One region of the Thioalkalivibrio sp. ALJ15 genome, then DNA from elsewhere that is predicted to be linked to it. Evidence: predicted binding sites of a transcription regulator. Region 1 holds the regulator's gene; each other region holds the start of a gene.

Region 1 (10,038 bases):
TGGCGCTGATCATCGAATACACGGAGCGACTCTATGATGCCGCGCCGGGCATGGTGGGGTAGGCAGCCGTGAACCTCGCCATGGAGCAGATCCTCGTGTGGGTGGGGGCGGTCATGTGGCCGTTTGCCCGCATTGGGGCGATGCTCCTGGTGATGCCGGTGTTCGGCGGTGATCAGCTCACCGCGACGGTGCGCATCCTGTTTGCCCTGGTGCTCGCGATCTTCGTGGCCATGCAGGGGCCGGCGCTGCCGGCGGTGGACCCGATCAGCATCGAGGGGGTAGTGGTGACCGTGCACCAGATCCTGATCGGTCTGGTGATGGGCTTCATCCTGCAGATGGTCTTTTCCGCACTGACGCAGGCCGGCGAGGTGATCGCACTGTCGATGGGTCTTGGTTTCGCCTCGATCGTGGATCCGGCACAGGGCGTGCAGGTGCCGGTGGTCTCCACGATCTTCGTGATCATGGCCACGTTGATCTTCCTGGCAATGAATGGGCATCTGATCGCGCTCGAGCTGCTTCTGACCAGCTTCGAGACGCTGCCGGTCGCCCCCTCGGGGCTGGATGCCGAGGCGCTGGCGTCGCTGATCGCGTTTGGCAGTGTCATGTTCCAGGGGGCCGTGCTGGTTGCGATCCCGGCGGTGGCCTCGCTGCTGCTGGTCAACCTGTCGATGGGGGTGATTACCCGGGCCTCGCCGCAGCTGAACATCTTCGCGGTGGGCTTTCCGATGATGATCCTGATGGGCTTCATCCTGCTGATGCTGACCATGCCCGGGTTGCCGGAGCGACTTGGGGATCTGTTGTTCGACGGCTTTGGCCTGATGCAAGCGATGCTGGGGTTCTAGGATGGCCGAGAACGAGAGCGGACAAGAGAAAACCGAACAACCGACTCCGAAACGCCTGCGCGAGGCGAAGGAGAAGGGTCAGGTCCCGCGTTCGCGGGAGCTGTCGACCTTCCTCGTACTGATGGCGGCCGGCGGATTCATGACGTTCTTCGGCCCGACGATGGGCGGGCAGCTGGCCGAACAGACGGCCGGGCGCTTCGACATCGAGCGTGATCTGGCCTATGACAGCTCGCTGCTGCTGCCGTATCTGTCGGAACAGATCTTTATGACGTTGCGCACGCTGCTGCCGCTTTTTGGCGTGCTGATGGTCGCGGCGGTACTGGCGCCCATCCTGATCGGCGGCGCCAACTTCTCCTGGCAGGCGGCGAAACCCAAGGCCTCCAAGCTGAACCCGCTCAAGGGTCTCAAGCGCATTTTTTCGTGGCAGGGTTTGATGGAGTTTGGCAAGACCTTCGCCAAGTTCGTTCTCATCGCGGGTGTCGCGATGTCGGTGTTGTGGGCCTTTTCGGATCGCCTGCTGATGCTCGGCTACGAGCCCCTTGAGCAAGCGATCGCGCACGCGGCGCAGCTGGCGCTGGGGACGTTCGTGGCGGTCTCGGCCGCACTGATCCTGGTGGCCGCGATCGACGCGCCGTTTCAGATGTGGAACCACCAGAAGCAGCTGCGCATGACGCGCCAGGAGCTGAAGGACGAGTACAAGGAGACCGACGGCAAGCCGGAGGTCAAGCAGAAGATCCGGCAGCTGCAGCAGGAGATGGCGCAGCGCCGGATGATGGAGGAAGTCCCGAAGGCCGACGTGGTCATCACCAACCCGACCCACTACGCGGTAGCGATTACCTACGAGGCCTCGCGCATGGCTGCGCCGAAGCTCGTGGCGAAGGGCGTGGACGAGGTCGCGGCGTCGATCCGCGCGGTCGCGGACGAACACAAAATCATTCGCGTCGAGGCACCCCGGGTGGCGCGTGCAATCTACTTCACCACGGACCTGAACCAGGAGATCCCGAACGGGCTGTTCGTCGCAGTCGCGCGCATCCTCGCCTACGTCTATCAGCTGAAGCGCGCGGATGCAGACGTCGCGATGCCGGATGACCTGCCGGTGCCGGAAGACTATCTCGATCCGCAGCAGCCGCGCGGCCGTCGGAGGAACCGCTAATGGCCTTCTTCGACCGCCTGGGGACTGTCGGCAAGTGGGGCCTGGGGGCGCCGATCCTGCTGATCGCGATGCTCTCGATGATGGTGCTGCCGCTGCCGCCCATCGCCCTGGACGTCCTGTTCACCTTCAACATTGCGCTGTCGCTGGTCGTGATCATGGTCGCGGTCTACACGCCGCGACCGCTGGAGTTCGCCGTTTTCCCGACGGTGCTGCTGGTCGCCACATTGCTGCGCCTGGCGCTGAACGTGGCCTCCACGCGCGTGATCCTGCTGGAGGGGCATACCGGCACTGACGCCGCGGGCCAGGTCATCCAGGCCTTTGGCGATTTCGTCGTGGGCGGCAACTACACCGTCGGTCTGGTGGTGTTCGCCATCCTGATCATCATCAACTTCGTGGTGGTGACCAAGGGCGCGGGGCGTGTCTCCGAGGTCAGCGCCCGGTTCACCCTGGATTCCATGCCGGGCAAGCAGATGGCGATCGACGCCGACCTGAATGCCGGAATTCTGACCCAGGAAGAGGCGCGCAAGCGCCGCGAGGAGATCGCCAGCGAGGCGGACTTCTACGGCTCGATGGACGGTGCCTCGAAGTTCGTGCGCGGGGACGCAATCGCCGGGATTCTCATCCTGTTCGTGAACATCATTGGCGGCCTGACTATCGGCACGCTGCAGCACGGCATGTCGATGGGCGACGCCGCGACGAACTACGTGCTGCTGACCATTGGCGATGGTCTGGTCGCGCAGATCCCGTCGCTGGTGCTGTCCTCGGCCACCGCGATCATCGTGACCCGTGTCTCCAGCACCCAGGACATGGGCCAGCAGGTGTTCGGGCAGATGTTCTCCAACCCGCGCGTGCTGTACGTGGCAGGTGGCGTGATCGCCGCGCTGGGGCTGGTGCCGGGTATGCCCAATGCCGTGTTCCTGGGTCTCGCCTCGCTGGCCATTGGCTCGGCCTACCTGATGCAGCGGCGCGAGCGCGAGCAGGCCGTGGAGGTGGAGCGCGTGCCTGACGAAGCGGCGGACACCAGTCCGGAAAATCGCGATCTCACCTGGGACGACGTGCCGCCGATCGACCTCGTCTCCCTGGAAGTCGGCTATCGTCTGATCCCGCTGGTGGATCGCACCCAGGACGGTCAGCTGATGGGGCGGATCAAGGGTGTGCGCCGCAAGCTCTCCCAGGAGCTGGGGTTCCTGCTGCAACCGGTCCATATCCGCGACAACCTGGAACTGAGTCCGAATGCCTATCGCATCTCCCTGCTGGGTGTCACGGTGGCGGAGGCCGAGGTCTTCCCCGATCGCGAGCTGGCGATCAATCCGGGCGAGGTGTTCGGCACCGTCCCGGGCACGCCGACCAAGGATCCGACCTTCAATCTGGACGCCTTGTGGATCGATCCGGCGGATCGCGATCAGGCGCAGGGCGCCGGCTACACCGTGGTCGACTGTTCCACCGTGATCGCCACGCATCTGTCGCAGGTCTTCCGCGAGAACGCCCATCGCCTGATTGGTCACGAAGAGGCCCAGCATCTGCTGGACCAGCTGGCACGGCATTCGCCGAAGCTGGTCGAGAATCTGGTGCCGAAGACACTCTCGCTGTCGGTAATCCTGAAGGTGCTGCAGAACCTGCTGGCCGAGCAGGTCTCGATCCGCGACCTGCGCACGATCGCCGAAACCCTGGCAGAGGAGGGCGTGAAGAGTCAGGATCCCGGCGTTTTGACTGCGGCCGTGCGTGTCTCGCTGTCGCGCTCGATCGTGCAGGACCTTGTGGGACCGGACGATGAGCTGCCATTGATCGCGCTCGACCCGTCGTTGGAACAGCTCTTGCATAAGTCTCTTCAGGGCAGTAATGGCGAGACCGTGGGGCTGGAACCGGGCCTGGCGGAACGCCTGCAGCGGTCGGTGTCCGAGGCGGCCCAGCGCCAGGAAGCCAGCGGGCAGCCGGCCATCCTGGTGGTGGCCCCGGAGATCCGCTCCTGGATTGCCGGGTGGCTCCGCGGAGCCGTGCGCAGCCTGGCGGTGCTGGCCTTTACCGAGATCCCCGATAACCGGCGGATCCGCGTGGTGGCCACGGTGGGCCAGGAAGACTCGGCCCGGCAGGCAACGCCCACAGGTGCCTGAGACGAACAGTAGCGATCGGATACGAGAGGGAAACACTGATCAGTGTTTTCCTTGAGCGGAGCGGGAGAACAGCGATGAATGTGAGACGGTACCGGGCACGCGACATGCGCGATGCGATGCGGCAAGTGCGTGAACAGCAGGGTGAGGATGCCGTGATCCTGTCGAGCCGCCGTGTCGATGGTTGGCTGGAGGTTGTCGCGGCGCTGGAAGATGGCGATGCGGGGGTCTCGGAGCGCGAGCAGCAGGCTGCGGTGAACGCGGTCCATGCCCCGCGTGAGGCGCCGGCATCCGCCTCGCGTCCGAGCCCGGGCTCGGGCTCGGCCTGGCCCGCGGACCCCGAGCTCGCCGCGATGCGCCAGGAGCTGCGGGATCTGCGCAGCCTGCTCACCCGCCAGCACAGCGACAACGAGGCCGCACAGTGGGCGGCGCGGCATCCGCTGGCGGCGGAGTGCAAGGCGCGTCTGATGGACCGTGGGTTCAGCGAGTCACTGGCGCGCAGTCTCGCCGGGAGTATTCTCGACGACAGCACGGTGGAGCAGGCCTGGGAGCGGCTGCGCGCACGCCTTTCCGGGGCGATCGCGACCCGCCATCCGGACATCCTGGATGAAGGTGGCGTGCTGGCCCTGGTGGGGCCTACGGGGGTGGGCAAGACCACTACACTCGCACGCATTGCCTTGCGTCAAATCCGTCGTATGGGTGCGGATTCGGTTACGCTGGTCACACTGGACACCCAGCGCATTGGGGCCACGCGCCAGCTGCAGGCGTTCGCGCAGATGGCGGGCGTGTCATTGCGGGTGCTGCAGAGCCCGCGCGAGTTGCGCGACATGACCGCGCGAGCAGAGGATGGGCATCTGATTCTGGTCGACACCGCCGGGCAGGCACCTTCCGCGGTGGGCGACGAGTCGCTATTTGCCGGCTGGCCGGACCATGTCCGGCGCGAGAGCTGGCTGGTCGTCTCCGCGACCACTCAGGCGGCGGCGCTGCGAAGGGTGCTGGATGCGTTCCGGAAGACGGAGCCATCGGCGCTGGTGCTGACCAAACTCGACGAAGCCGAACAGTTGGGGGAGACGTTGTCGGTATTGCTCGATCAACACCTTGGGCTCACGTTTGTCAGCGATGGACAGCGGATTGCCGAAGACTTCCACCGGGTCGAGACGGGCGATCTGACCCGGCGGGCGCTCGGCGAAGAGCGCGGCCCCGCGCGTCGATCCTCCCGCGATGAACGATGGACCGATGCAAGCCTGGCGGAGTTCTCGAATGCCGGCCGCAATGCGCCGTCGCCGCGCCGTACTCAGGATGCGGGCGTTCTGGAGATGATCCATCCGGTGGGGAAAGGACGCTATGCCACGCACTAATCAGCCGTTGAAGGTCATTGCGGTTGCCTCCGGCAAGGGCGGCGTCGGCAAGACCAATGTGTCGGTCAACCTGTCCGTGGCGCTCGCGCGGCTGGGCCGCGAGGTCATGCTGTTTGATGCCGACCTGGGGCTGGCCAATGCCGATGTGCTGCTCGGACTGCGACCCGAGCGCACCCTGCATGACCTGGTGACCGGACAGGTGAACGACCTCCAGGATGTGCTGATCGAGGGCCCGGAGGGGATCAAGGTCATCCCGTCGGCCTCGGGGATCGCGGCGATGGCGAATCTCACGCAGCTCGAGCACAACGGTTTGATCCAGGCATTCAGCGCCTATTCCAAGCCGCTGGATGTGCTGGTGGTGGATACGGCAGCGGGCCTGCAGGAATCCGTCACGACCTTCTGCCGGGCGGTCCAGGAGACCCTGGTTGTCGTCTGCGACGAGCCGGCGTCCATCACCGATGCCTATGCCTTGATCAAGGTGCTGCATCGCGATCATGGCATGCGGCGTTTCCGGCTGGTCACGAACATGGTCCAGGACCGCGCGGGCGCCGAGCGCTTGTTGCAGAAACTCACCACGGTTTGCGACAACTACCTGCCGGAAGTCATCCTGGATCTCGCCGGTTACATCCCGATGGACGAGCATCTGCGCAAGGCCGTCCAGAAACGGGCACCGGTCGTGCAGCAATATCCGGGCAGCCCGGCGGCCAAGGCCTTTACCGAACTCGCCCGTGCGGTCGACCGCTGGCCGGTGGCCCGTGGTGCCGATGGTGGTGTCGGGTTTTTCGTCGAACGGATGCTGCAGAGCGCATGATGGCGACGCGTAATCGCCTCCACGGATACGAGAACGTGGCCGCAGCCGGCCACGAGCAGCGCGTCGCGGAACATATCGAGCTGGTGCACCGCATCGCGCACCATCTGATGGCTCGCCTCCCTTCCTCGGTCCAGGTCGATGACCTGATCCAGGCCGGCATGATTGGCCTGCTGGAGGCCGCGCGGCAATTCGAGGGCGGGCAGGGCGCGACGTTTGCGACCTACGCCGGGATTCGCATCCGTGGCGCGATGATCGACGAGTTACGCCGCAGTGACTGGACCCCGAGATCGGTGCACCGCAACAGCCGCAAGATCGCCGAGGCGATCCAGACGGTCGAGGCCAGGGAGGGACGTGCGGCGCGCGGGGTCGAGGTGGCCGAGGAACTCGAGGTCCCGATCGACGAGTACTACTCGATGCTGCAGGACCATGCCGGCGCCCATCTGTTCGCGCTGGATGATCTGGGCGGCACCGATGGTGATGCGGACCGGGTGATCGAGGGGCAGGAGGCCTCGCCCTCGCGCACGATCGAGGCCGGGGAGTTTCGCGAGGAGCTGGCCGCCGCGCTCGGCGATTTGCCCGAACGCGAACGTCTGGTGTTGTCGCTTTATTACATCGAGGAGCTCAACCTGCGCGAGATTGGCGCGGTACTCGGGGTGACCGAGTCGCGCGTCAGCCAGATCCGCAGTCAGGCCGTTATCCGACTGCGCGCGCGCCTGGGCTCCTGGCTCGAAGACGGCGAGGCTTTGCAGTTATTCTGAAGGCCAAGCTCTAGTACTCATATGAATCATTTATCCCGGAGTGACCTGTGGACAAGGGAATGAAAATTCTCATCGTGGACGACTTCTCCACGATGCGACGGATCATCAAGAACCTGTTGCGTGATCTTGGCTTCAACAACACCCAAGAGGCCGATGACGGCAGCACGGCATTGCCGATGCTCCAGAACGGCGACTTCGATTTTCTGATTACCGACTGGAACATGCCCAATATGCCGGGCATCGACCTGCTGCGGGCGGTTCGTGCCGACGAGAAGCTGAAGACGATGCCGGTGCTGATGGTGACGGCGGAGGCCAAGCGGGATCAGATCGTCGAGGCGGCCGAGGCGGGCGTGAACGGCTACGTGGTGAAGCCCTTTACTGCGGAAACCCTCAAGGAAAAGATCGACAAAATATTCGAACGCATTGAATCCCAAGGCTAGTTTGGGATTCGGTGTCGAAGTCCCCTAGTCCAGACAAATGGATGGCCGGGGGATCGATCCCGGTCATCACGTTCGGGATGGGGAGCGAGCAAGGGGCTTTGGATGACAGACCAAGAACAATCGATCAGTGAGCAGCAAATCGCTCGCGCGCGGGAGCTCGTGCAGGTTCTGGAGGCAGGGGATGAGGTGGCCGCGCGCGCGTTGATCCAGGATCTGGCGCGCCCCTACGACCGGGAACTCTTCGACGAGCTCGGAAAGCTTACGCGCGACCTGCACGAGGCCTTGCAAAGCTTCCGGGGGGATTCGCGGCTGGTCGAGTTGACCCAGGCCGAGATCCCGGATGCCCGCGAGCGTCTCAATTATGTGGTCACGATGACCGAGAAGGCCGCGCACGAGACCCTGACCGCGATCGAGACGAGTCTCCCCATTGCCGAATCGTTCAGCCAGCAGGCCGGCCAACTGACGGCGAAGTGGACCCGTTTTCGCAATCGGCAACTCTCGGTCGACGAGTTCCGGGAATTCGCTCGTGAGCTGGACGAGTTTTTTGCTCAGGCCAACGACGATACCGAAGAGCTGCGCCGCCTGCTGTCGGAGGTTCTGATGGCGCAGAGCTACCAGGATATTACCGGGCAGGTGATCCGGCGCGTGATTCAGCTCGTGACCGACCTGGAGGAGAACCTGGTCACGCTGATTCGGCTGTCCAGCGGGCGTATGGAGACGGTCGAGGCTGCGGAGAAGACGCTGGATGACGATGCCGAGCGGCGTGAGGGCGATCGGCGTGGACACGGGCCAGCAGTGCCGAAGACTCAAGATTCCGGCCAGGATGTCGTTCAAGGACAGGACGAGGTGGACGATCTGTTGTCCAGCCTGGGCTTCTAGGTAGCCCGCTGATCCCTGAATCGGCGGCTTCCCGGCGCCCACCCCTCAACGGCAAGCCTCACCGGAACGGAGAGACCGAATGGCCATCGACCCCAACGACGAAATCCTTCAGGACTTCCTGATCGAGGCCGGGGAACTGCTCGAAGGACTCAACGAGCAGCTGATCGACCTGGAACAGCATCCCGATGACCGGGATCTGTTGAACGCGGTATTCCGCAGCTTTCACACGATCAAGGGTGGCGCGGGCTTTCTGAGCCTGGATCCGCTGGTGACCGTCTGCCATCACGCAGAGGATGTGTTTAATCTCCTGCGCAATGGGGAACGTCAGGTCGACGGTCACCTGATGGATACCATGCTGCGGGTCCTCGATACGTTGAACGTGATGTTTGGCGACCTCCGCTCCGGGGTCGATCCGACGCCCGCGGAGGCCGATCTCGTCGAAGACCTGCGGCGGATGGCCAAGAATGAAGACGTGGCCGGCAATTCCGAACCCGCCGCAATCGCGACGCCAGACGTGCCCCCCGAACCGGAGCCGGAACCGGCACCCCCCGCCGAGGTGGAAGCCACTGCGAAGGCTGGAGGGGATGAGTCGGGGCTGGTCGGTGCCGATGACGAGATTACCGATGACGAGTTCGAGGCCCTGCTGGATTCGCTGCACGGCGATGGTTCGCCGCAGGCGGCCCAGGACTCCGCTACGCCGTCGACTGAGGACGCCGGGTTGCCCGACACCGATTCGGATGCAGCCGGGCCAGGGGACGACGGCGAGGACCTGATTTCCGACGATGAGTTCGAGAACCTGCTGGACGAGTTGCAGGCACGAGGTCATGGGCCTCCTGCCACTGCAGCGCCGGCACCCGCTGTGACTGAGTCGTCCCCGCATGAAGAGCCGAGCGTGGAGCCCGAAGCCGCTGGCGCGACACAGGAACCGCCGGCTCCCGAAGCCAAGCCACAGGCGTCTTCGCCTGCGGCCGGGGCGGCCGGCGCCCGGCAGGCCCCTCAGGGCGAGGCCTCGGTCCGTGTGAACACCGAACGTCTCGACGAGATTATGAATCTGGTCGGGGAGCTGGTGCTCGTGCGCAACCGCCTGAGCATGTTGCGAACCCAGCACGTGGATGACGAGCTGGGCAAGGCCATTAGTTCGCTGGCGCTGGTCACGTCGGATCTTCAGACGTCGGTGATGAAGACCCGCATGCAACCGGTGAACAAGGTCTTCAATCGCTTCCCGCGCGTGATCCGCGATCTGTCGCGCAGCCTGGGCAAGGAGATCGAGCTGGAGATCTTCGGCGAGGACACCGACCTCGACAAGAACCTGGTCGAGGCCCTGTCCGATCCGCTGGTGCATCTGGTGCGCAACGCCGTGGATCATGGGATCGAGACTCCGGAGGTGCGCGAGAAGGCCGGCAAACCGCGCAAGGGTACGGTGGTGCTCGGCGCGGCGCAGGAAGGCGATCACATCGCCTTGCTGATCAAGGACGATGGGGGTGGCATGGATCCGCAGGCCCTGCGGCGCAAGGTCGTCGAGAAGGGTCTGATGGAACCCGCGATGGCCGAGCGGATGACCGATCGCGAGGCCTTCAACGTCATCTTCATGGCCGGGTTCTCCACCAAGACCGAGATCTCGGATGTGTCCGGTCGCGGGGTGGGGATGGACGTCGTCAAGACGAAGATCTCGCAGCTCAACGGCACCAT
Region 2 (10,038 bases), on a different contig from region 1:
TCGATGACCTGTTCCTGTTGGGGGCCCCCAGTGCCGCGCCAGAGCCGCAGGCGGTGCGATGGCACTGGAGCCATGCATCCGAGCTGGCGACGCAGCCCGGGCGACTGGAGGCCGTGGCCGGCCTGCTGGCCGATGCGCACTACCGCACCCGGCCCTCGGATCTGCAGCGCTGGCTGGACGACGCCGCCATCCACCTGCTGACGCTCGAGGGCATCCGCGACGGGGCCCTGTTCGGCGTGGTGCTGGTGGGCGTGGAACCGGGACTGGACGCCAGCATGGCCGAAGCGGTCTGGGCAGGAGAGCGCCGACCCCAGGGGCATTTTCTGCCCTGCGTGCTGGCAGCCCAGGGGGCGTTCGACCTGGCCCGGCACCCGGTCTGGCGCATCCAGCGCATCGCGGTGCATCCGCACTGGCAGGGTCGCGGGCTGGGACAGCGGCTGCTGCACCAGATCACCGAATGCGCTCGGGCCGAGGGTATCGGCATGGTCGGGGCCAGCTTTGGCCTGGATTCCGGCCTGCTCGGGCTGTGGAAACGCGGGGGCTTCGACCTGCTACGTGCCGGCCTGCGCCCGGATCCCTACAGCGGCCGCCCAGGGGGTGTAGTCCTGAAGGCGGTCGATGACACGCTCGCCGGGCCGATACGATGCCTGGCAGCCGCACAGGCCCGGGACTGGCCCGCATGGCGGGATCGTCTGTGGCCCCGGCACGAAACGGCCCTGGCACGGGCGCTGGAAGCCCTTTTTCCGGAGGCCGGACCTGATCCGGCGATGACAAAGGACTTGGCGGAGCTCAAGGCCTTCGCCGAGCGCGCCCGGCCACTGGAATGGGTACTCCCGGCCCTGGTCCGCCAGCTACGCGCGCAGCCGCCGACCGATACAGAAGGAACCGTGCTGGCCACCGCCCTGGAGCCACCGATCGACTGGGACGACCTGGCTGTCCGTCTGGGGGTCTCCGGACGCCGCGGCGTGGTACGGCGTTTGCGTCAGGCCGCGCAGGCCTGGCGCACCCGGGTCGAGTCCGGGGGGCAGCCCCCGGGCTGATCCAGCCGTCATCAGAGCCGGAACTGGGCCAGCGCCTGCTGGATCTCGCGCTCGACCTGCTTGAGCTCGTCGGAGGCCGCGCTGACCCGATCGGCGGTGTTGGCAGACTGATCGGCCCCGTCGGAGATCTGCACGATGTTGCGGTTGATGTCCTCGACCACGGTGCTCTGCTGACGCGCGGCAACCGCGATCTGATCGGTCATCTCCACGATCGTGGTCACCGACTGGCGGATCTGCTGCAGGGCCCCATTCACCTCGGCGGTGTGCTCCATGGTGGTCTCGGCCTCTTCCTGGCCGTGCTGCATCGCCTTCACCGCAGAGCCTGTGGCGGTCTGCAGACGCGAGATCATGCTCTCGATCTCGTCGGTGGACTCCTGCGTGCGGGTCGCCAGCTTGCGTACCTCGTCGGCCACCACGGCAAACCCGCGGCCATGTTCCCCGGCACGGGCGGCCTCGATCGCCGCGTTGAGGGCCAGCAGATTGGTCTGCTCGGCTACGCCGCGGATGACTTCAAGGATGGTGCCGATCTGTTTCGAGTCTTCACCCAGCTTGGCAACAGTGCCGGCGGCCTGCTCGACCGTGCCCAGCAGGGAGGACATGGACTCGATGTTCTTCTCCATCACGTCGGCGCCGTTGTTCACCGCACCGCTGGCCTCCTGTCCGGCCTGGGAGGTGGCATCGGTATTACGCGCGATCTCCTCGGCGCTGCTTTGCAGCTCGTTGATCGCCGTGGCGACGCGCTCGGTCTCGTCGCGCTGACGCGAGACCACCTCGCGGGCCTGATAGGCCTCCTGATTCAGGTTCTCGGTCGCACGGTTAAGGGTCTCGGTACCGCTACGGGCGTTACCGATCGCCTGCGCAATCTTGTCAGTGAAGCGGTTGAACGCACGCCCCAGCTGGGCGGTCTCCAACAGGCCGTTTTCGTCCAGGCGGCGGCTGAGGTCGCCATCACCGTCGGCGATCTCTTCCAGCGCCTCGGTCGAGTGGGCGAGCGCACGGCGCACCACCAGGATGATGAAGACTGCGCCGGCCACACCCAGGATCACGCCGATCAGCGCCAGCACGCCCTGCGTCACCTGGGTATTGCGCATGGTCGCGGTCAGCTCGGCGGCGGACACTTCAGCACGGCCGGTGATGCGCTCGGACAGCTGCTGCAGTTCATTACGTGCCTCGAAGATCACCGGGCCGACCTCGGTACGGATCAGGAATGCGTCCTGCAGGGCCTCCTCGCTGCCGTGGATACGAACGATGTCCTGGATCGCGCTATCCAGATCATTCAGGAGCCCTTCGAAGTCCTCGACCGCGATCTGCTGCTCGAAGTCGAGCTCGTCGTACTGTTCCAGCAACCGCGCCAGCACGTCGTGGGTCTGGCCGAGATACAGTCGCAGATTCTGCTCGAAGGAGTCATCACGAAACGCGATGAAACCGCGCAGGTTCGAGGTGATCTGCAAAAGGTTGGTGCGCAGGCTGTAGAAATCGCCGAGACGCTCGAACGAGCGCTGGAAGCGTGCCCGCGCCATCTCCTCGTCGATCATGGTGCTGGTCAGCTGGGTCATCTGCATGGTTGCCGGATTGGCACGCGAGTTGGCGACACCCTGGGCCGGCATGTTCTGGGCCACGTCCTCGGCCACTTCAATCAGACGGTCACGGTGCGCGGCAAAGCCATCAATGTTCGCGCGCACCTGTTCCGCAGAGGCACTCAGCTCATCCGAGCCCTGCACGACCGGATCGTTGACCAGGGCATCCATGGCGACGTCCAGCTCGTCCATCGCGTTCAGCCAGGCGTCGCGGTGGTCCTCTTCCTCGCTCATCAGGTAGAAGCCAAGGAAGGCGGCACTCTCCTGCAACAGCTGCTCCACCTCATTGACGCGCGCCACAGCCGGATAGTCGGACTGGGTCAGTTCGGCCACGCCCTGTCCGCCCACATTCAGGGCACGCAGCGCCAGCAGCGAATTGATGATCAGGATCGCGACGACCAGCCCAAAGCCGGCGATCAGCAGTCCCCGAATGGAGAGTTTGTCCAGCATGGTGTTGACTCCTTCCTCAGCGCCTTCTGCCGGGCGCATGCCATCACGTGCAAGCGGGTCTTCCGCTGCCTGTAGAGACGATTCATCCCCTGTTACGGCCGCATTCCCCTGAAGTTGAGCCCCGGCCGTTTTGAGAGTCACATCACACCGGATGACGCGGAAAGAGTCAGGGTGATTCCAGCGCCTCCCAGCGCTCGTAAGCCACCGCCAGGTCTCGTTCGACCTGTTCGAGCCGGGCCTGCAACTCGCGCACGCGCTCCCCATCGCGCAATACCTCTGGATCCGACAGGGCCTCGGCCAGCGACTGGTGCTCGTTTTCCAGCGCCTCGATCTGGCCTGGCAGGGCCTCCAGCTCGCGAGCCTCCTTGTAGGAGAGTTTGCGGGCGCGGGGCGGCGGTTCCGCGACCGCGGACGTCGGCTCGGAGCGGGCCTCGGGTGCGGCGGGCGCCTCCTGGGCTCCGGTATCCGCTTCGCGCGTGAGCAGGCGTTGCGTGACGCGTGCGGGCAGGTCCGACCAACCGCCGACGAATTCCTCGGCCGTGCCATCGCCGGGCAGCACCAGCGTGCTGGTCGCAACGTTGTCGAGGAACGCGCGGTCGTGGCTGACCACGATCACCGTGCCGGTGTACTCGATCAGAAGCTGTTCCAGCAGCTCGAGGGTCTCGACATCCAGGTCGTTGGTGGGCTCGTCGAGTACCAGCAAATTGGCCGGGCGCAGAAACAGCTTGGCCAGCAGCAACCGGTTGCGCTCGCCACCGGACAGGGCCGATACGGGCTGGCGCGCGCGTTCCGGCGGGAACAGGAAATCCCCGAGATAGCTCAGCACATGTCGGGTCTCGCCATTCACGGTGACGCGGTCACGGCCCTCGCCGACCGCATCCTGCACGGTGGTCGTCTCGTCGAGACGCGCCCGTGCCTGGTCGAAATAGGCGATCTCGAGCTGGGTGCCCAGCTTGACCGTTCCGGAAAGTGGCTCCACCTGGCCCAGCAGCCCGCGCAGCAGCGTGGTCTTGCCGGCGCCATTGGGGCCGATGATGCCCAGGGCGTCGCCACGCTGGAGCAGCAGGTTCACGTCGCGCACCACCGGCGTGTCGCCGTAGCCGAAGTCCGCATGCTCCGCCTCGATCACCAAACGGCCGGAACGCTGCTCGGGGGACAGCTGCATGCGTACCTGTCCCCCCAGCTCGCGTCGTTCGGCGCGCTTCTTGCGCAGGGCCTGCAGGGCGCGCACCCGCCCCTCGTTGCGGGTACGCCGGGCCTTGATGCCCTGGCGGATCCAGGTCTCCTCCTGCGCCAGCTTGCGATCGAACTCGGCGCGCTGACGCGCCTCGACCTCCAGGCGCTCGGCCTGGCGCGTGCGGAAGGCCTCGATCGAGGGCGGGTGTTCGTACACCTGGCCACGATCCAGCTCCAGGATGCGAGTGGCGACCTGTTCCATGAACTGGCGGTCATGGCTGATGAACACCACCGTGAGCCCGCTCCCGCGCAGGAACTCCTCCAGCCAGCGGATCGCAGCCACATCCAGGTGGTTGGTCGGCTCGTCCAGCAGCAACAGCTGCGGCTCGCGCACCAGCTCGCGCGCCAGCCAGACGCGACGCTTGAGCCCGCCGGAGAGCGCAGCGAATCCGGCCTCGGGGTCGAGCTCCAGGCGCGAAAGCGTCGTTTCGACCCGGTTTTGCAGACTCCAGCCGTCGATCGCCTCCAGCCGGGCCTGGACCGGGCCCATCTTCTCCAGGGCCTCGGCGTCACCACTGGCGGCGGCCTGGCTCAGGTGGTGAAAACGCTCCAGCAGTTGCCCGGCCTCGCCCAGCCCCTCGGCGACCACATCGAACACCGTGCCCTCGACCCCGGGCGGCAGCTCCTGGGTCAGGTATGCGGTCGCCAGGCCGTCCTGGCGGACCACCTCGCCCGAGTCCGGCTGGATTGCACCCGCAATCACCTTGAGCAAGGTCGACTTGCCCTCGCCGTTACGCCCGGCTACCGCCACGCGTTCGCCGGGCTCCAGGCTCAGATTCAGGCCATCCAGCAACGGCGCCATGCCATAGGCCAGGTGGATATCGCGCAGGGTCAGCAGAGCCATCGAGATCGAGAGGAATCCAGTTGGGGAACCCGGCAAACGCCGGGCAGAAGGGGTTCAGGGGGAATCGTGAACCAGGGAGTGCGACCAGGGAAACAAATGTTTCCCTAGACGTTCAGGCCCTTGACCACCAGCACCGGGCAGTCAGCACCGCCAATCACGCGCTCGGACACCGAACCCATCAGCAGACGCTTGAGGCCGGTACGTCCGTGGCTGCCCACGACGATCAGGTCGCGATTGTCGCGCCGCGCCACGTCAATCAGGGTGACCTCGGCGCGGCCTTCCTCGAAGGTCGCGTCCGCCTGAAGGCCCTGCTCCCGGGCCTCGCCCTGCAGGCGCTGGATCGCATCGACGCCCTCCTGGCGGCGTTCGTCACTCTGGCCGGGCACGGCGACCGAGGCGATGGTGATCGGCAGCTGACAATAGCCGGCCAGTTCGATCGCCGCACGCGCCGCCTGATCGCCCAGTTCGGAGCCATCGGTCCCGACCAGCAGCCCCCGGTGCGGCGCCTGCGCGCCACGCGGAACGACCATGACGTTACACGGCGCCGTGCCCACCACCTTGCGCGTCGCGTCGCCGACCATCAGACGCGCGAGATCGTTGCGGTCGCGGCGCCCGATCACGATCAGGCCGGCCTTGTACTCCTCGGCGATCTTGACGATCTCCTGATGCCGGTCCACTCCGTGGCGCAGGATGGGCAGGGCATCGAGGCCCTGCTCGCGCGCCTTTTTCTCGAGCACGTCCAGGTCGCCCTGCGCGGTCACGCTCGCATCGTGGCTGCGCCGGGGCGACAGTGCGTCGTGCTGCGTATCGGTAGGAATGATACGCGCGAGGATGAGCCGGGCCCCGCAACGCTGGGCCAGATCCAGGCCGACAGCCTCGGCCGACTCGCTGAACTCGGAGCCGTCAGTCGCGAGCACGATCGTCTCGAAACGGCAAAGCGGGGCATCGGACATGGGGCGTCTCCCTGACAGTTTTCGACCAGCATAACCGACCGGCCGGCGCACGACAGCCAGCGTCTCGCGAAAGGTCCGAACGGCCCGCTTTTTGCGTCCAACCGCCCGGGATGAAATAATCGCGCGCTTTCAAGGGGAAGCACCGGCGACGCCTCCCACGCCACTGGCCACCGGCCAGGGCCACTCGCCAGCCCCCTCAGCCCCGGCTCTGCACCGTCCGGTGCGGGTCTTCAGGATACGAAATCGATACATGGAAAACCTTACGCTGACCACCGAGATGATCGTGGTGCTCGCGCTACTGGCGTTCACCATCTTCCTGTTTGTGACGGAGGTCATCCGTGTGGACCTGGCTGCCATCTCGGTGATGGTGCTGCTCGGCCTGCTGACGCTGGTGCCCGGGCTCGGGCTGCTGGTCGCGCAGGACGAACTGTTCAGCGGTTTTGCCTCCAATGCGGTGATCGCGATCATCGCGGTGATGATCATCGGCGCCGGTCTCGACAAGACCGGCGTGATGCACAAGGTGGCCGCCTTCATCATGCGCGTGGGCGGCACCACCGAGAAGAGCATCATCCCGACGGTCTCCGGCACCGTCGGCGTCATCTCGAGCTTCATGCAGAACATCGGCGCCGCCGCGCTGTTCATGCCGGTGATGAGCCGGATCTCCAGCCGCCTCGGGATCCCGCTGTCGCGCCTGCTGATGCCGATGGGCTTCGCCGCGATCGTCGGCGGCACCATCACCCTGGTCGGTTCCAGCCCGCTGATCCTGCTGAATGACCTGCTGCCGTCGAACATGGAGCCCTTCCAGCTGTTCGACGTCACCCCGATCGGCCTCGCGCTGCTGGCCACTACCATCGTCTACTTCGTGGTGCTGGGCCGTTTCGTACTGCCTTCGGTCAAGTCCAAGTCCGCGCAGCGCGAGAGTGCACAGGAGTATTTCCAGCGGGTATACGGCCTGTCCTACGAGATCCACGAAGTATTCGTTCCCGAGAAGGACCCGCTGGTGGGCCGCACCGTGGCCGAGATCGAACGCGAGACCGGGATCGCCATCGTCGGCACCTACGTGCGCGACGAGCTGCGCATGGCCCCCTGGACCGGCTACGAGATCCAGGCCAACTCGCACCTGGCGGTGCTCGCCAGCCCCGCGCGCATGGAAAAGCTGTGCGAGGGCACGCGCAAGCGCCCCACCACGCGCCTGGACGTGTTTGCGAACGCGCTGGACACCAGCCGCTCGGGGGTCGCCGAGGTCGCCATCGCGCCTGGCTCCAACCTCGCCGGCAAGACCGTGACCGAACTGGCCATGCGCCAGACCTACGGCCTGTCGGTGATGCGCATCCAGCGCGGCAGCGAGACCTTCGGCGAGGGCCTGCGTGACATCCCGCTGGAGATCGGCGACATCCTGGTTGTGCACTGCACCTGGGAGTCGCTGGCGCGCCTGGACAAGGATCGCGACTTTGTCGTGATTACCTCCGACTACCCGCGCGAGGAGCTGCGCCCCTCCAAGGTCCCGCATGCGCTGTTCTTCCTGGCGCTGACGGTGGGCTTGATCCTGTTCACCGACCTGATGCTGTCGGTCGCGCTGCTGACCGGCGCGCTGGGCATGATCCTGACCGGCGTGATCAGCCTCGACGACGCCTATCGCTCGGTGAGCTGGAAGACGGTGTTCCTGCTGGCCTCACTAATACCGCTGGGGATGGCGGTGGAGAACACGGGCACCGCCGCGTGGATTGCGCAGAACACGCTGGAACTGCTGGGGACCGTCCCGCCCTGGGTGCTGCAGGCGACGATCTTCGCGCTGGCCACGTTCTTTACGCTGGTCATGTCCAATGTCGGTGCGACCGTGCTGCTGGTGCCGCTGGCGATCAACTTCGCGATCGCCGCCCAGGCCGCGGGGATGGACGCCGACCCGCGCGTGTTCGCGCTGACCGTGGCGATCGCCACCTCGAATTCCTTCCTGATCCCGACCCACCAGGTGAACGCCCTGATCATGGGCCCCGGCGGCTACCGGGTGAAGGACTACATGAAGGCCGGCGGCATCATGACGCTGCTGTTCGGTATCGTGGCCATGCTGATGCTCAATCTCATTTTCTAAACTCGTCCGTACACTATTCGTCGCAAGAAGCTATGCAAGGAGAAACCCCATGTCGCAAAAACATCCCGTGATCGCGGTCACCGGCTCCTCGGGAGCCGGCACCTCCACCGTGAAGCGCTCGTTCGAGTCGATCTTCCGTCGTGAGCAGATCAACCCGGTCGTCATCGAGGGCGACAGCTTCCATCGCTATGACCGCAAGGCGATGAAGGAGGCCATGAAGAAGGCCGCCGACGAAGGCAATCAGCACTTCTCGCATTTCGGCCCCGAGGCCAACCTGTTCGATCGCATCGAGGATCTGTTCAAGACCTACGGCGAGACGGGCCAGGGCCAGAAGCGCTACTACCTGCACTCCGACGAGGAAGCGGCCGCCCATAACGAGCGTCTCGGCACCAACCTTGGACCGGGCGAATTCACCCCCTGGGAAGAGATCCAGCCGGGCACCGACCTGATGTTCTACGAAGGCCTGCACGGCCTGGTCGTGAACGGTGAAGTAAATGCCGCGCAGCACGTGGACCTGGGCATCGGCGTGGTGCCGATCGTGAACCTCGAGTGGATCCAGAAGATCTTCCGCGACAACGCCGAGCGCGGCTATTCCGCCGAGGCCATTGTGGACACGATCCTGCGCCGTATGCCGGATTACGTGAACTACATCACCCCGCAGTTCGGCCACACCGACATCAACTTCCAGCGCGTGCCGACGGTGGACACCTCCAACCCGTTCATCGCCCGGGACATCCCCACCCCCGACGAGAGCATGGTGGTAATCCGCTTCAGAGAGCCGAAGAAGTTCGGCGTGGACTTCCCCTACCTGCTGAACATGCTGCCCGACTCCTTCATGTCCCGGCCGAACACCATCGTGGTGCCCGGCGGCAAGATGAGCTTCGCGATGGAGGTCATCCTCGCGCCGATCATCCACGACATGCTGTCGCGTCGCGGCTGAGCACAAGCGCTCCGGAAGTTCCCCTAGCCCCGCTCCGGCGGGGCTTTTTTGTGGCGACAGGTGTTTGGGCTAGCATTCCGACGATCCCACCTGGACTCATGGAGTTGCCGTGTTCGGACTGTTCGGGCCACGCCCTGCGCAACAGATGGAACGCTTTCGCAGCCGCTATACCGGCCGCTCGCTAATCGTGCACCAGGGCTTCGAGGGCGACTGGCTGGAGGAACTGCTCAAGCAGCCCGGCGGCGGCGGGCACTTCCGCATCGACAGCCGCCGCCTGCCGACCCGGCGCGCCACGCCGATCGAGTGGCTGGTACAGACCCATGTGCTGCCCCTGGCGCTGCCCCAGCCGCTGTATCTGGACATCCGCGAGGACGCGATCCTCGCGCGGCACCTGATGCGGGGCGAACGGGCGGTCCACCCCTCCGAGATCGCCTGGTTTCTGGAGGAGCTGGACACCCGCCACCATGCCCGCCTGGAGTTCACAGAAAACGACCAGATGACCATCCGGCGCGGCATCCCCGAAACCGACAACGAGGCCCTCAGCATGCTGGAACAGCTAGGGAAGCACTGATCAATGTACACACTCGCGTTGGTACCCCAGGTTTTCCGAGACAAGGCGCGCCGTGCAGCGGGTAGTGGTTCTACCCGCAAGCGGCGCAACGCAGGATCGGGGAACCTGGGGTGCCAACCCCGAAGGGGCTCGGCCGCTTTTGCATGCGCACGGCGTTGCGGCTCCCTTGTGCAGAATGACTGCACGGCAGTCACCGCGCCTTGTTCGCACGCAAAAGCGACTCGAGCGCGAGCGTGTACATTGATCAGTGTTTCCCTAGGGCTGTAATGGAGTCCTGAACGTTGATGGAACGCTTTGTCAGTACCGCCGCCAGCGGCAATGATCCGCGCACCCTCGCC
Region 3 (10,038 bases), on a different contig from region 1:
GCTCAAGCGCGTGCCGTACTTGCTGGTCCTTGGAGACAAGGAAATGGAAAACGGGCAGGTCGCGGTGCGTACACGAAGCGGAGAAGACCTGGGCGTAATGAGCGTCGAGGCCTTCGGCGAGCGCCTCCGGGAGGAGGTCGCCAGTCGCCAACACTGAACCTTGAATTGGAGAGAAGGCTATTAGCGCAGCGAAAACGGTCCGCCTGAACGATCAGATCACGTGCCCGCAAATCCGACTGATCGACGCCGAGGGCGAGAATCGCGGCGTCTGCAGTACTGCAGAGGCCCTGGAAATGGCCCAGGAGAGCGGTCTGGACCTGGTCGAGATCTCACCGAATGCAGAACCGCCCGTAGCCCGGATCATGGACTACGGCAAGTTCAAGTTCGAGCAGGCGAAGAAGGCGCAGGAAGCCAAGAAGAAGCAGAAACAGATCCAGATCAAGGAAGTGAAGTTCCGTCCGGGTACGGACGAGGGCGACTACAACGTCAAGATTCGCAACCTGCGCCGCTTCATCGAGGGCGGCGACAAGGGCAAGGTGACCATCCGCTTCCGCGGTCGCGAAATGCGCCACCAGGAGCTGGGTGGCGAGCTGCTGGACAAGATCGAGCAGGACATGTCCGATATCGCGGTCGTCGAGCAGCGGCCGAAGATGGAAGGACGCCAGATGATCATGGTGCTGACCGGCAAGAAGAAGTAGGCCGGTCAGACAACAAGGATCGCGCAGGTCTCCGCATACCTGCCGGTCCTCCCATAAACGGCCGGCCCGAATCGGGTACGGCCCAAAATGCCGGAGAGAGCAATGCCAAAGATCAAGACCAATCGGGGTGCGGCCAAGCGCTTCGCCCGTACCGGGTCTGGGAAGTTCAAGCGGTTCCAGTCGCACCGCAGCCACATCCTGACCAAGAAATCCACCAAGCGTAAGCGTCAACTGCGCAGTCCGGCCATGGTGCACGAGGCGGATGTCGCCGCCGTGCGCAAAATGCTGCCGTACCGTTGATCTGACCGAGGAAGAAAGACATGCCACGAGTCAAGCGCGGTGTAACCGCTCACGCCCGTCACAAGAAGGTCCTCAAACAGGCCAAGGGCTACTACGGCGCCCGGAAGAACGTCTTCCGCGTTGCCAACCAGGCCGTCATCAAGGCCGGCCAGTATGCCTACCGTGACCGTCGCCAGAAAAAGCGCCAGTTCCGGTCGCTGTGGATCGTCCGCATCAATGCGGCGGCCCGTCAGTTCGATCTCTCCTACAGCCGCCTGATGGCGGGTCTGAAGAAGGCCGAGATCGAGATCGACCGCAAGAGCCTGGCCGATCTGGCCGTGCACGACCTGACGGCCTTCGGCAAGATCGCCGAACAGGCCAAGGCCGCACTGCCGGCCTGACGAGGTCCTGCAGGATTACCCGCCGGGCGTTGCCTGGCGGGTCCCGGAAAGGGGAGGGTCGACGCCCTCCCTTTTTTGTTTCGGGATCAGGGAACACCGGGACGGCGGGCAAGCCGTCGCCCATCATTTTCGGGGAACGCACGTGGAGCAACTGCAACAGCTCGTCGCCGAGGCCCGCGACCGCATCGAGGCGGCCACTGACCTGAAGGCGCTGGATGATGTCCGGGTGCACTACCTGGGCAAGAAGGGCTCGATTACCGCCCAGCTGAAGGAGCTCGGCAAGCTGCCGGCGGAGGAACGCCCGGCCGCCGGCCAGAAGGTCAACGAGGCCAAGACCGAGGTTGCCGGCCTGATCGAGGCTCGCAAGCAGGCCCTGGCGGACAGCGCCCTGGCCGAACAGCTGGCCAGCGAGCAGGTCGACGTGACCCTGCCGGGGCGTCGTCTGCCCGAGGGCTCGCTGCACCCGATCACGCACACCCTGGAGCGCATCGAGGCATTCTTCGCCGGGTTGGGGTTCCGCGTGGCCGAAGGGCCCGAGGTCGAGGACGACTTCCACAACTTCGAGGCGCTGAACATCCCCGAACATCACCCCGCGCGGGCGATGCACGACACGTTCTACTTCGACGCCCACCGCGTCCTGCGCACCCATACCTCGCCGGTGCAGATCCGCACCATGGAACAGCAGAAGCCGCCGCTGCGCGTCATTGCGCCGGGGCGGGTCTATCGCTGTGACTCCGATCTGACACACAGCCCGATGTTCCACCAGGTGGAGGGGCTCTGCGTGGACGAGGACATCACCTTTGCGGATCTGCGTGGCGTCTTGAGCGCGTTCCTGCAGAGCTTCTTCGACCGCGACGACCTGGCCACGCGCTTTCGTCCGTCGTATTTCCCGTTCACCGAGCCCTCGGCCGAGGTCGATATCCAGTGCGTGCACTGCGGTGGCGATGGCTGCCGGGTTTGCAGTCATACCGGCTGGCTGGAGGTGATGGGCTGCGGCATGGTGCATCCGAACGTGCTGGGCCATGTGGGCATCGACCCGGAACAGTACACCGGCTTTGCCTTCGGCCTCGGGGTCGAGCGGATGGCGATGCTGCGCCACGGCGTGAATGACCTGCGCCTGTTCTTCGACAACGACATCCGATTCATTCGCCAATTCGGACGGACCGGCTAATGCGCATCAGTATTCAGTGGCTGCGGGACTGGCTGCAGATCGACGAGACCCCCGAGGAGCTGGGCCACCGCCTGACCATGGCGGGGCTGGAGCTGGACGCGATCGAGGCGGCGGCACCCGCGTTCAGTGGTGTGCGCGTGGGCCGGGTGGCGAAGGTGGAGCCGCATCCGGATGCCGATCGCCTGCGTGTCTGCCAGGTCGATGTTGGGGAGGCCGAACCGCTGACCATCGTCTGCGGCGCGCCCAATGTGCACGAGGGCATGGTGGCGCCGGTCGCCGTGGTTGGCGCGGTGCTGCCCGACAACTTCAAGATCAAGAAGTCCAAGCTGCGAGGCGTCGCCTCCGCGGGCATGCTGTGTTCGGCACGCGAACTGGGCCTTGCGGAGGACGCCGAGGGCCTGCTCGCACTGCCCGCGGACCTCAAGATCGGCGCGGATCTGCGCGCGGCACTGGGCCTGGATGATCACATCCTGGAGGTGGACCTGACCCCGAACCGCGCCGACTGTCTCGGGATGCGGGGGATTGCCCGTGAATGCTCGGCGCTGCTCGATCGGCCGCTGAACGAGAACGTGGCCGAGCCGGCCGGGGCGGAACTGGACGCACGTGTTGCGATCCAGGTCGAGGATACCGAGGCCTGCCCGCTGTACGCGGCGCGCGTGCTCGACGGTCTGGATGCGCGTGCGTCCACGCCTTTGTGGATGACCGAGCGCCTGCGGCGGGCCGGGGTGCGTCCGCTCAGCGCAATCGTGGATGTCACGAACTACGTGATGCTGGAACTCGGGCAGCCCCTGCATGCGTTCGACGCGGGCCGTTTGGGTGACACCATCGAGGTGCGCTGGGCGCGCTCCGGCGAGGCGCTGACCCTGCTGGGCGGGGACCAGAAAGTCGAGCTCGCCGAGCAGGACCTGGTAATCGCCTCGGCCACCACTGCGGTGGCGCTGGCGGGGATCATGGGCGGCGCCAACAGCGCCGTGGATGACGACACGACGCGGGTGGTGCTCGAGTGTGCCCACTTTGCCCCGCTGGCACTGGCCGGGCGCGCGCGGGCCCATGGCCTGCACACCGATGCCTCGCATCGCTTTGAACGTGGTGTGGATCCGACCCTGGTCGAGCGGGCCATGGAGCGTGCTACGCGTCTGTTGCTGGAGATCTGTGGCGGGCAGTGCGGGCCGGTGGAGCGTGTCGGCGAGCTGCCGTCGTCTCATTTCGCCCAAGCGATTCGACTGCGCCGGCCCCGCATCGAACGGCTGCTGGGGACGACGTTCGCGGATGAAGAGGTCGAGCGCATCCTGGGCGCCCTGGGTTGCCAGGTCGCTTCCTCGGATGACGGCTGGCAAGTCCGGGCCCCGCGTGCCCGCTTCGATATGGAGCGCGAGGAGGACCTGATCGAAGAGCTGGCGCGGGTGCATGGCTACGACCGTCTGCCGCAGCGCCTGCCGTCCCCGGTGGCGCCGGCCGAGCGGCCACCGGCCTTGCGTGGTCTGCGCGATCAGTTGGCGAGTCAGGGGTTTCACGAGGTCATCAGTTTCAGCTTCATCGATGCCGAGGCCTCGCGGTCTTTCTATCCGACGGTGGAGCCGCTGGGCCTGGCCAACCCGATCTCCAGTGACTTGGCGGTAATGCGCCCCGGCCTGTGGCCCGGTCTGGTCGCCACGGCGGCCTATAACCAGGCGCGCCAGCAGCCGGACCTGCGCCTGTTCGAGCATGGCCTGCGATTTGTGCCGGATGCCTCCGGCCTGCGCCAGGAGCCGCGTCTCGCGGGCCTGCTGGGCGGGCGGGCGCAGCCGGAGCACTGGGAGGCCGCGTCGCGCCGCGTCGACTTCTTTGATGCCAAGGGTGTCGTCGAGGCACTTTGTGCCTCCGTGGAGGCGCCGCTGGGCTTTCGCTCGGAGAAACATCCTGCGCTCCACGACGGGCAGTCCGCGCGGATTATGGCGGGTGATCGCCCCATCGGTTGGGTCGGGCGTCTGCACCCGGCGCTTTGCAGGCAGTTCGATGTCGAGCCGGTGTATCTGTTCGATCTCGATGCGCGGGCGATCCTGCGCGCACCGGTCGCCCAGTTCGCGCCGCTGTCGCCATATCCGTCGATCCGGCGTGATCTTGCCCTGGTGGTGCAGGCGACCGTTCCGGCCGGTGATGTGCTGAACGCGATCGAAGAACTGGGGCTGGAGCTGGTGCAGGATGTCCGGCTGTTTGATGTCTACCAGGGCAAGGGCTTGAATCCGGACGAGAAGAGCCTCGCTTTGGGCTTGATTTTGCGGGCTTTTGATCGCACCCTAGGCGAACAGGACGTGGCAAGCGTCACCGACAAGGTCGTCGAGCATCTGCACGCTCGCTTCCAGGCAACCCTGAGGCAGTGATTCCATGGCAGCAGTGACGAAGGCGGATCTTGCCGCCACGCTGAACGAAGAACTGGGCCTGAACAAGCGTGAGGCCAAGGAATTCGTCGAGATGTTCTTCGAGGAGATGCGCCAGTCGCTGGAAGAGGGCGAGGGCGTGAAGCTCTCCGGCTTCGGCAACTTCATCCTTCGCGACAAGAACCAGCGGCCCGGGCGCAATCCGAAGACCGGCGAGGAAATCCCGGTCTCGGCGCGGCGCGTCGTCACCTTCCGCCCGGGGCAGAAGCTGCGCGAGAGGGTCGAAAGCTATGCTGGAAGCGAGTAACCACCAGGAACTGCCCGCGATCCCGGGCAAGCGCTACTTCACCATTGGCGAGGTCGCCGAGCTGTGTCAGGTGAAACCTCACGTGCTGCGCTACTGGGAACAGGAGTTCCCGATGCTCGAGCCGGTCAAGCGGCGGGGCAATCGGCGCTACTACCAGCGCCAGGACGTGATCCTGATCCGCCAGATTCGGGCCCTGCTGTACGAAGAGGGCTATACGATCAATGGCGCGCGACAGAAGCTGTCTGGCGACGAGGCCAAGGGTGATCGCCAGCAGGCACGCCAGATCATCCAGGATACGATCTCGGAGCTGGAATCGGTGTTGCGTGTATTGCGCGCCTGAGAGGTCTTCTGGTCCGGGTCCTTTCGTGGGGGCAGGGAATCGGATATGATTCGCGGCTTCGGGGCGTAGCGCAGTCTGGTAGCGCATCTGCATGGGGTGCAGAGGGTCGCAGGTTCAAATCCTGCCGTCCCGACCAAGTTCAACGACTTGAAGGATATTCTTCAGGTGAAAAAAGAGGCCGCATCGAGCGGCCTTTTTTGTGTCTGGAGTGAGGGAAGAGACTGGCCTCGTCTGTTACTCCATCGAACGCCGGCGCGCCTCGCGCTGATAGTGCAGCAGGGCGATGTTGAACTGCCGCTCCAGCCACTGGTTCATGCCGGTGACCTGGAAGCCGGCATACACGTATCCGTCGCGCGGGCTGCGACGGCGATTGGCCAGACGCAGGTCGCCGCCCAGGCGTTCGCCAACTTCGGGCAGTAGCAGGTTCTCGAAACGCATCGGGGTCCCGATCTCGATTGTTTCGACCCAGTCTTGTGGTACCTCCACGCACATCCCCTGGGCCGAAAGATCGGCCAGGTCCCCGATACCGGGCTCTTCCCATTCGCGGTACTGCAATTCGACGCGCGGGCGCTCGCTGATCGGGATATGGACGCGAAAGGTCTCGCGTCGCTGGAGATATTCCAGGGTCTCGGGATAGGGGCAGACGTAAAGGGCCCCGGCGTCCTCGCGTTCGATGCGCGAGACGGCGGTGGAGAAGCGTACGGCCACCCCGCGCAGGCTGGCGAATACCCGCATGCCAGTGCCTTCCTGGGCGTGGCGATTCGCTTCGATGGGCGTGAGTTCGTCGAGGAAGAGCTCGCGTGCACCGGAATCAAGGCGAACCAGCGCGGAGTTGTACAGCGGGCCATCGTCGTCGAGGCGGACGTTGACGAGGGTGAGCTTGTGATCCAGATCCTTGAGGATGCCGGCAATCCGCTCCGGCTTGTCGACGATGTAGTCGGTCTCTTCCATGCGTGGCGTTGTTGTAATTATTGGGCCAAGCCGCACGGTACTGCCGAGCGGTCCGGAATGCCAGCCCCGGGTGTGAGGCGGAGAAGGGCGGAGAGGTGTCGCGCAGAGCGCGCGCGGGTCATGCGCGGGTGATGCGCCGACCGGTACGGCTGCCGGACTGGGTGCGGCCGTAGGGGTCGTAGGTGGGAGCCGGGCCGGGTTCCTCGCCGCGCAGGATCTGGATGGACATCTCCACGCGACGACGGTCGCGATCGATCAGTCGGGCATTCCCCTGGTTGAGGGTATTGCAGCGCTCCACCGAGCGGCGTAGCGCCTGCCAGTGGTCGTCCAGCTCGGCGCCTCCCTCGAGCCGACCGAACAGCCGTGCAAGTCCCTCGGGCGTATACGTTTCGCCGGCGGCCTCGATCGTCTCGCGCTGTCGCCGGCTTTCGGTTTCGAGTTCCTGCAGTAGCGTCTGCTTCTGGGCCACGACTTCGCGCAGGGTCTCGGCGGCCCGTGATTCCACCGCCCGGGTCTCCTGCAGCAGGATGTCCTCCATCTGGTGGCTCAGCCGAATCGAGGCCTCCAGCGAGCGGAGGAAGGCGTGGCGTTGTTCGGGCGACATCGTCGGGTCTCTGTTAGCGCAACAGGCTTTCCAGCTCGATCATGCGATCGGCTAGCTGTTCGTTGTCTACCGGGTACTGACCGTTGGAGATGGCCTCGCGCAGCTCGGCGACTCGCGCCTCGTCGAACGGGGCGTTGCTGGCGGCCCCGGAGGCGGCGTTCATTGCCTGCGCCGCGCCGGTCAGGGTGACAGAGTCATCCTGACGTACGGGTGAGGATGCATTGCCCTGGGCGCCTGCGTCGGGGCGAGAGGTCTCATCGCGGCCCTTCACGCTCGAGCTGTTGCCATCCGGGCGCAGGCCGGGGGAGTTCGGGCCTTTGATATCCATTATTCGGTTTCCTGTTTTTGCAATTCTACTGCAGGGGTTAGCGGCAGCACCGGCTGAAACTGTAGCCCCTTGAGCTGTGAATTTTCGATTCGCTTCACAGTTTGTGGATGGTGACGAGACACACCGCCATTCTACAGGGCAACGCGTACATGTCCGGACTCGAGCACCTCGCCTTCCACGACGCGTCCGGACGAGGTGTTCTTCACGCGGATGCGATCGCCCAGGATGCCATTCTCCAGCGCCTCGCCCTGCATGCGGATCACCACCGAGCCGTTCTCGGCCAGGATGGTGACGCGCTGGCCGCGGCTGACCACCTCGCGCTGGGTGACGTGCTGCTGGCCCAGGATCTGACCGGGCCGGATGTTGCGCCGGGTCTGCAGCCCCACCAGTTCGCCCTTGTTCTCGAAATAGCTCCCCGCATGGCGAGAGGTCTGAATTCGCTTGGTGCGCAGATCGCCGGGGAGGATCGTGTGCTGGCGTCGCAGGCTGCGGCTGGCGACCAGCACCTCGGCGTAGCGCTCGACCGTGACTGGCACATAGATCGACCAGCTGACGGGGGTCTCGCACTGAACCTGTACCGCCGTATTGCCATCGCGTCGCCCGCCGGGCGGGAACCGGGTCTCCAGTGCCTCGCTGCATCGGGCCAGGCGCAGGCGGTTGTCCAGCCGGCCGATCTGAATCTCTACCGCTTCGTCGCCTGGTGTGAGGTTCAACTCCTCCTGGATGAAGCGCTCCGCCGCCAGGCGGATGTTTTCCACTGCCTCGATCTCGGCCTGTGCCGCAATGGAGACCAGGGCCAGAACGACGCCCATGGCGGCCGAAAGCCACCAGGAGCGAATGGAAGGTTTGCGTGCTGACTGGTTCATTGGTCTGGATGCGCGTCGGCTTGTCAGGACTCGAGAGGTTTGCAGAGACGTGCAAGCAGAAAACATGCCAGGCAATCAGGAGCGTACCCTCAAGAGTCACAGCGGCCGGCCGTTATCGGGTCTAGAACGCGTGCAATCGGCATGCGACGGCGGTTTGTGGCATGACAGCGTCGGTCTGCGGGGTGCACACTGGGGCCGGCGAGTCGAGGTGGCTGGCCGCTGGGCGAGGGGGAGAGCAGGACAATGAGTCAATTCATTGACGATGTGAATCAGCGCACCCAGCTGGTGGGGCAGAACCGTATGGAGCTGCTCCTGTTTCATTTGGGGAGCTCGCAGACTTTCGGTATCAACGTATTCAAGGTGCGCGAGGTGATCCCGTCGCCGCCGCTGCGGCAGATTCCCGGATCGCTGAGTGTGGTGCGTGGTGTGGCTACCCTGCGTGGCGGAACCGTCCCCATCATCGATCTGGCGCGCGCGATGGGGCTGCGTACCGCCGTGGGCGAAACGGGCGACCACAAGGTGGTGGTGACCGAGTTCAACCGGTCGGTACAGGGGTTCTGGGTGTCCGCGGTCGACCGGATCGTCAACGTTAACTGGGAAGACGTGAAGTCCCCGCCTCGTGGGACCGGGCGCGAGTCGTTTCTGGTGGCGGTCACCGAGATCGACCACAAGCTGGTCGAGATCATTGACGTCGAACGGGTACTGTCGATCGTCAACCCGTTGCCATCCACGGTATCCGACGCGGTGCGCGCGGAGGCCGAGGAAGAACGCGCCAAGCATGGACAGCGCAAGATTGTGATCGTTGATGACTCCGTGGTCGCGCGCAAGCAGATCGAGGGTGCGATCAAGGGCCTGGGCTGGGAGTACGTGGTCTTCAAGGATGGTCGCGAGGCGCTGGATTTCCTGGAGGAGCAGGCCGAGGCCGGCACCGTGGACGAGGTGGTGGAGCTGGTGATTTCGGATATCGAGATGCCGCGCATGGACGGCTATACCCTCACCGCTCGAATTCGTGCGAACGATCGCCTGAAAGGCCTCCGGGTTCTGCTGCACTCGTCACTGAGTGGGGAGTTCAATACGGATATGGTCAAGCGTGCCGGGGCCGACGCCTTCCTGTCCAAGTTCAACCCCGACGAGCTGGCCGAGGCTGTGCTTGACCAGACCCGCAAGGACTGATGCCGGTGCCTGCGCCGTTTGCGTTAGTCGACCGAGTCGACCCTGGCGGCATGGAAGCGGTAACGGATTGCCGGCCGCATGAACATCAGCGGCCATGGCGCGCCGCATCGATCACCCGTTGGGATGCTGTCGGCGTCCGCGCGGTTGCACGTATACTGCATCCGTCCGGCATGGGGGATCGCGTGTTCCCCAGTCGGGTTTTCCGACACGCTGTCAAGGATTCGTCATCAACGTGCCCGTCCGCCCGTACCGTCGACTTTCAAGGATGACTTCGTGATCGACTCGCGTGACTACGAGGAGTTCTCGCGTTTTCTTTCCGAGTGCTGTGGCCTGGTGCTGGGCGACAGTCGTCAGTATCTCGTGTCGAGCCGACTGTCGCGGCTGCTGGACGAGTTCGGCTACAAGAGTGTGCCGGAGCTGCTGCACGCAATGCGCCAGGCACCCAACCCGCGCCTGCGCACGCGTGTGATCGACGCGATGACCACGAACGAAACCTCCTGGTTTCGCGATGGCTTCCCGTTCGAGATCCTGCGCCATGTACTGCTCCCGGAACGGGCGGAGAA

Evidence for each region. The regulator FliA, encoded in region 1, starts transcription of late flagellar genes. The targets are predictions, from matches to a motif close to GCTAAAGTTNNNNNNNNNNCNGCCGATA.
Region 2: a site for FliA is predicted at 3,160-3,187, ahead of G015_RS0102345 (methyl-accepting chemotaxis protein). Genes of this name have one in related genera too.
Region 3: a site for FliA is predicted at 8,390-8,417, ahead of G015_RS0104120 (chemotaxis protein). Genes of this name have one in related genera too.

Annotation. Positions count from the first base shown of each region.
Region 1 covers NZ_KB912059.1:404,583-414,620, reverse strand. Annotated here, with positions in the region: gene fliQ (flagellar biosynthesis protein FliQ) at 1-62, shown strand, start outside; gene fliR (flagellar biosynthetic protein FliR) at 81-842, shown strand; gene flhB (flagellar biosynthesis protein FlhB) at 844-1,995, shown strand; gene flhA (flagellar biosynthesis protein FlhA) at 1,995-4,106, shown strand; gene flhF (flagellar biosynthesis protein FlhF) at 4,211-5,461, shown strand; gene G015_RS0111145 (MinD/ParA family protein) at 5,448-6,272, shown strand; gene G015_RS0111140 (RNA polymerase sigma factor FliA) at 6,269-7,030, shown strand; gene cheY (chemotaxis response regulator CheY) at 7,090-7,470, shown strand; gene G015_RS0111130 (protein phosphatase CheZ) at 7,573-8,349, shown strand; gene G015_RS0111125 (chemotaxis protein CheA) at 8,429-10,038, shown strand, end outside.
Region 2 covers NZ_KB912056.1:485,470-495,507, reverse strand. Annotated here, with positions in the region: gene G015_RS0102350 (GNAT family N-acetyltransferase) at 1-1,040, shown strand, start outside; gene G015_RS0102345 (methyl-accepting chemotaxis protein) at 1,052-3,067, opposite strand; gene G015_RS0102340 (ATP-binding cassette domain-containing protein) at 3,234-5,147, opposite strand; gene G015_RS0102335 (universal stress protein) at 5,252-6,100, opposite strand; gene G015_RS0102330 (SLC13 family permease) at 6,351-8,189, shown strand; gene G015_RS0102325 (phosphoribulokinase) at 8,239-9,129, shown strand; gene G015_RS0102320 (hypothetical protein) at 9,239-9,700, shown strand; gene G015_RS0102315 (FIST C-terminal domain-containing protein) at 9,985-10,038, shown strand, end outside.
Region 3 covers NZ_KB912057.1:104,526-114,563, reverse strand. Annotated here, with positions in the region: gene thrS (threonine--tRNA ligase) at 1-157, shown strand, start outside; gene infC (translation initiation factor IF-3) at 165-698, shown strand; gene rpmI (50S ribosomal protein L35) at 801-998, shown strand; gene rplT (50S ribosomal protein L20) at 1,019-1,378, shown strand; gene pheS (phenylalanine--tRNA ligase subunit alpha) at 1,521-2,549, shown strand; gene pheT (phenylalanine--tRNA ligase subunit beta) at 2,549-4,909, shown strand; gene G015_RS0104155 (integration host factor subunit alpha) at 4,914-5,213, shown strand; gene G015_RS0104150 (MerR family transcriptional regulator) at 5,197-5,553, shown strand; tRNA gene G015_RS0104145 (tRNA-Pro) at 5,613-5,689, shown strand; gene G015_RS0104140 (flagellar brake protein) at 5,788-6,504, opposite strand; gene G015_RS0104135 (flagella synthesis protein FlgN) at 6,623-7,108, opposite strand; gene flgM (flagellar biosynthesis anti-sigma factor FlgM) at 7,122-7,436, opposite strand; gene flgA (flagellar basal body P-ring formation chaperone FlgA) at 7,568-8,302, opposite strand; gene G015_RS0104120 (chemotaxis protein) at 8,546-9,475, shown strand; gene G015_RS0104115 (protein-glutamate O-methyltransferase CheR) at 9,749-10,038, shown strand, end outside.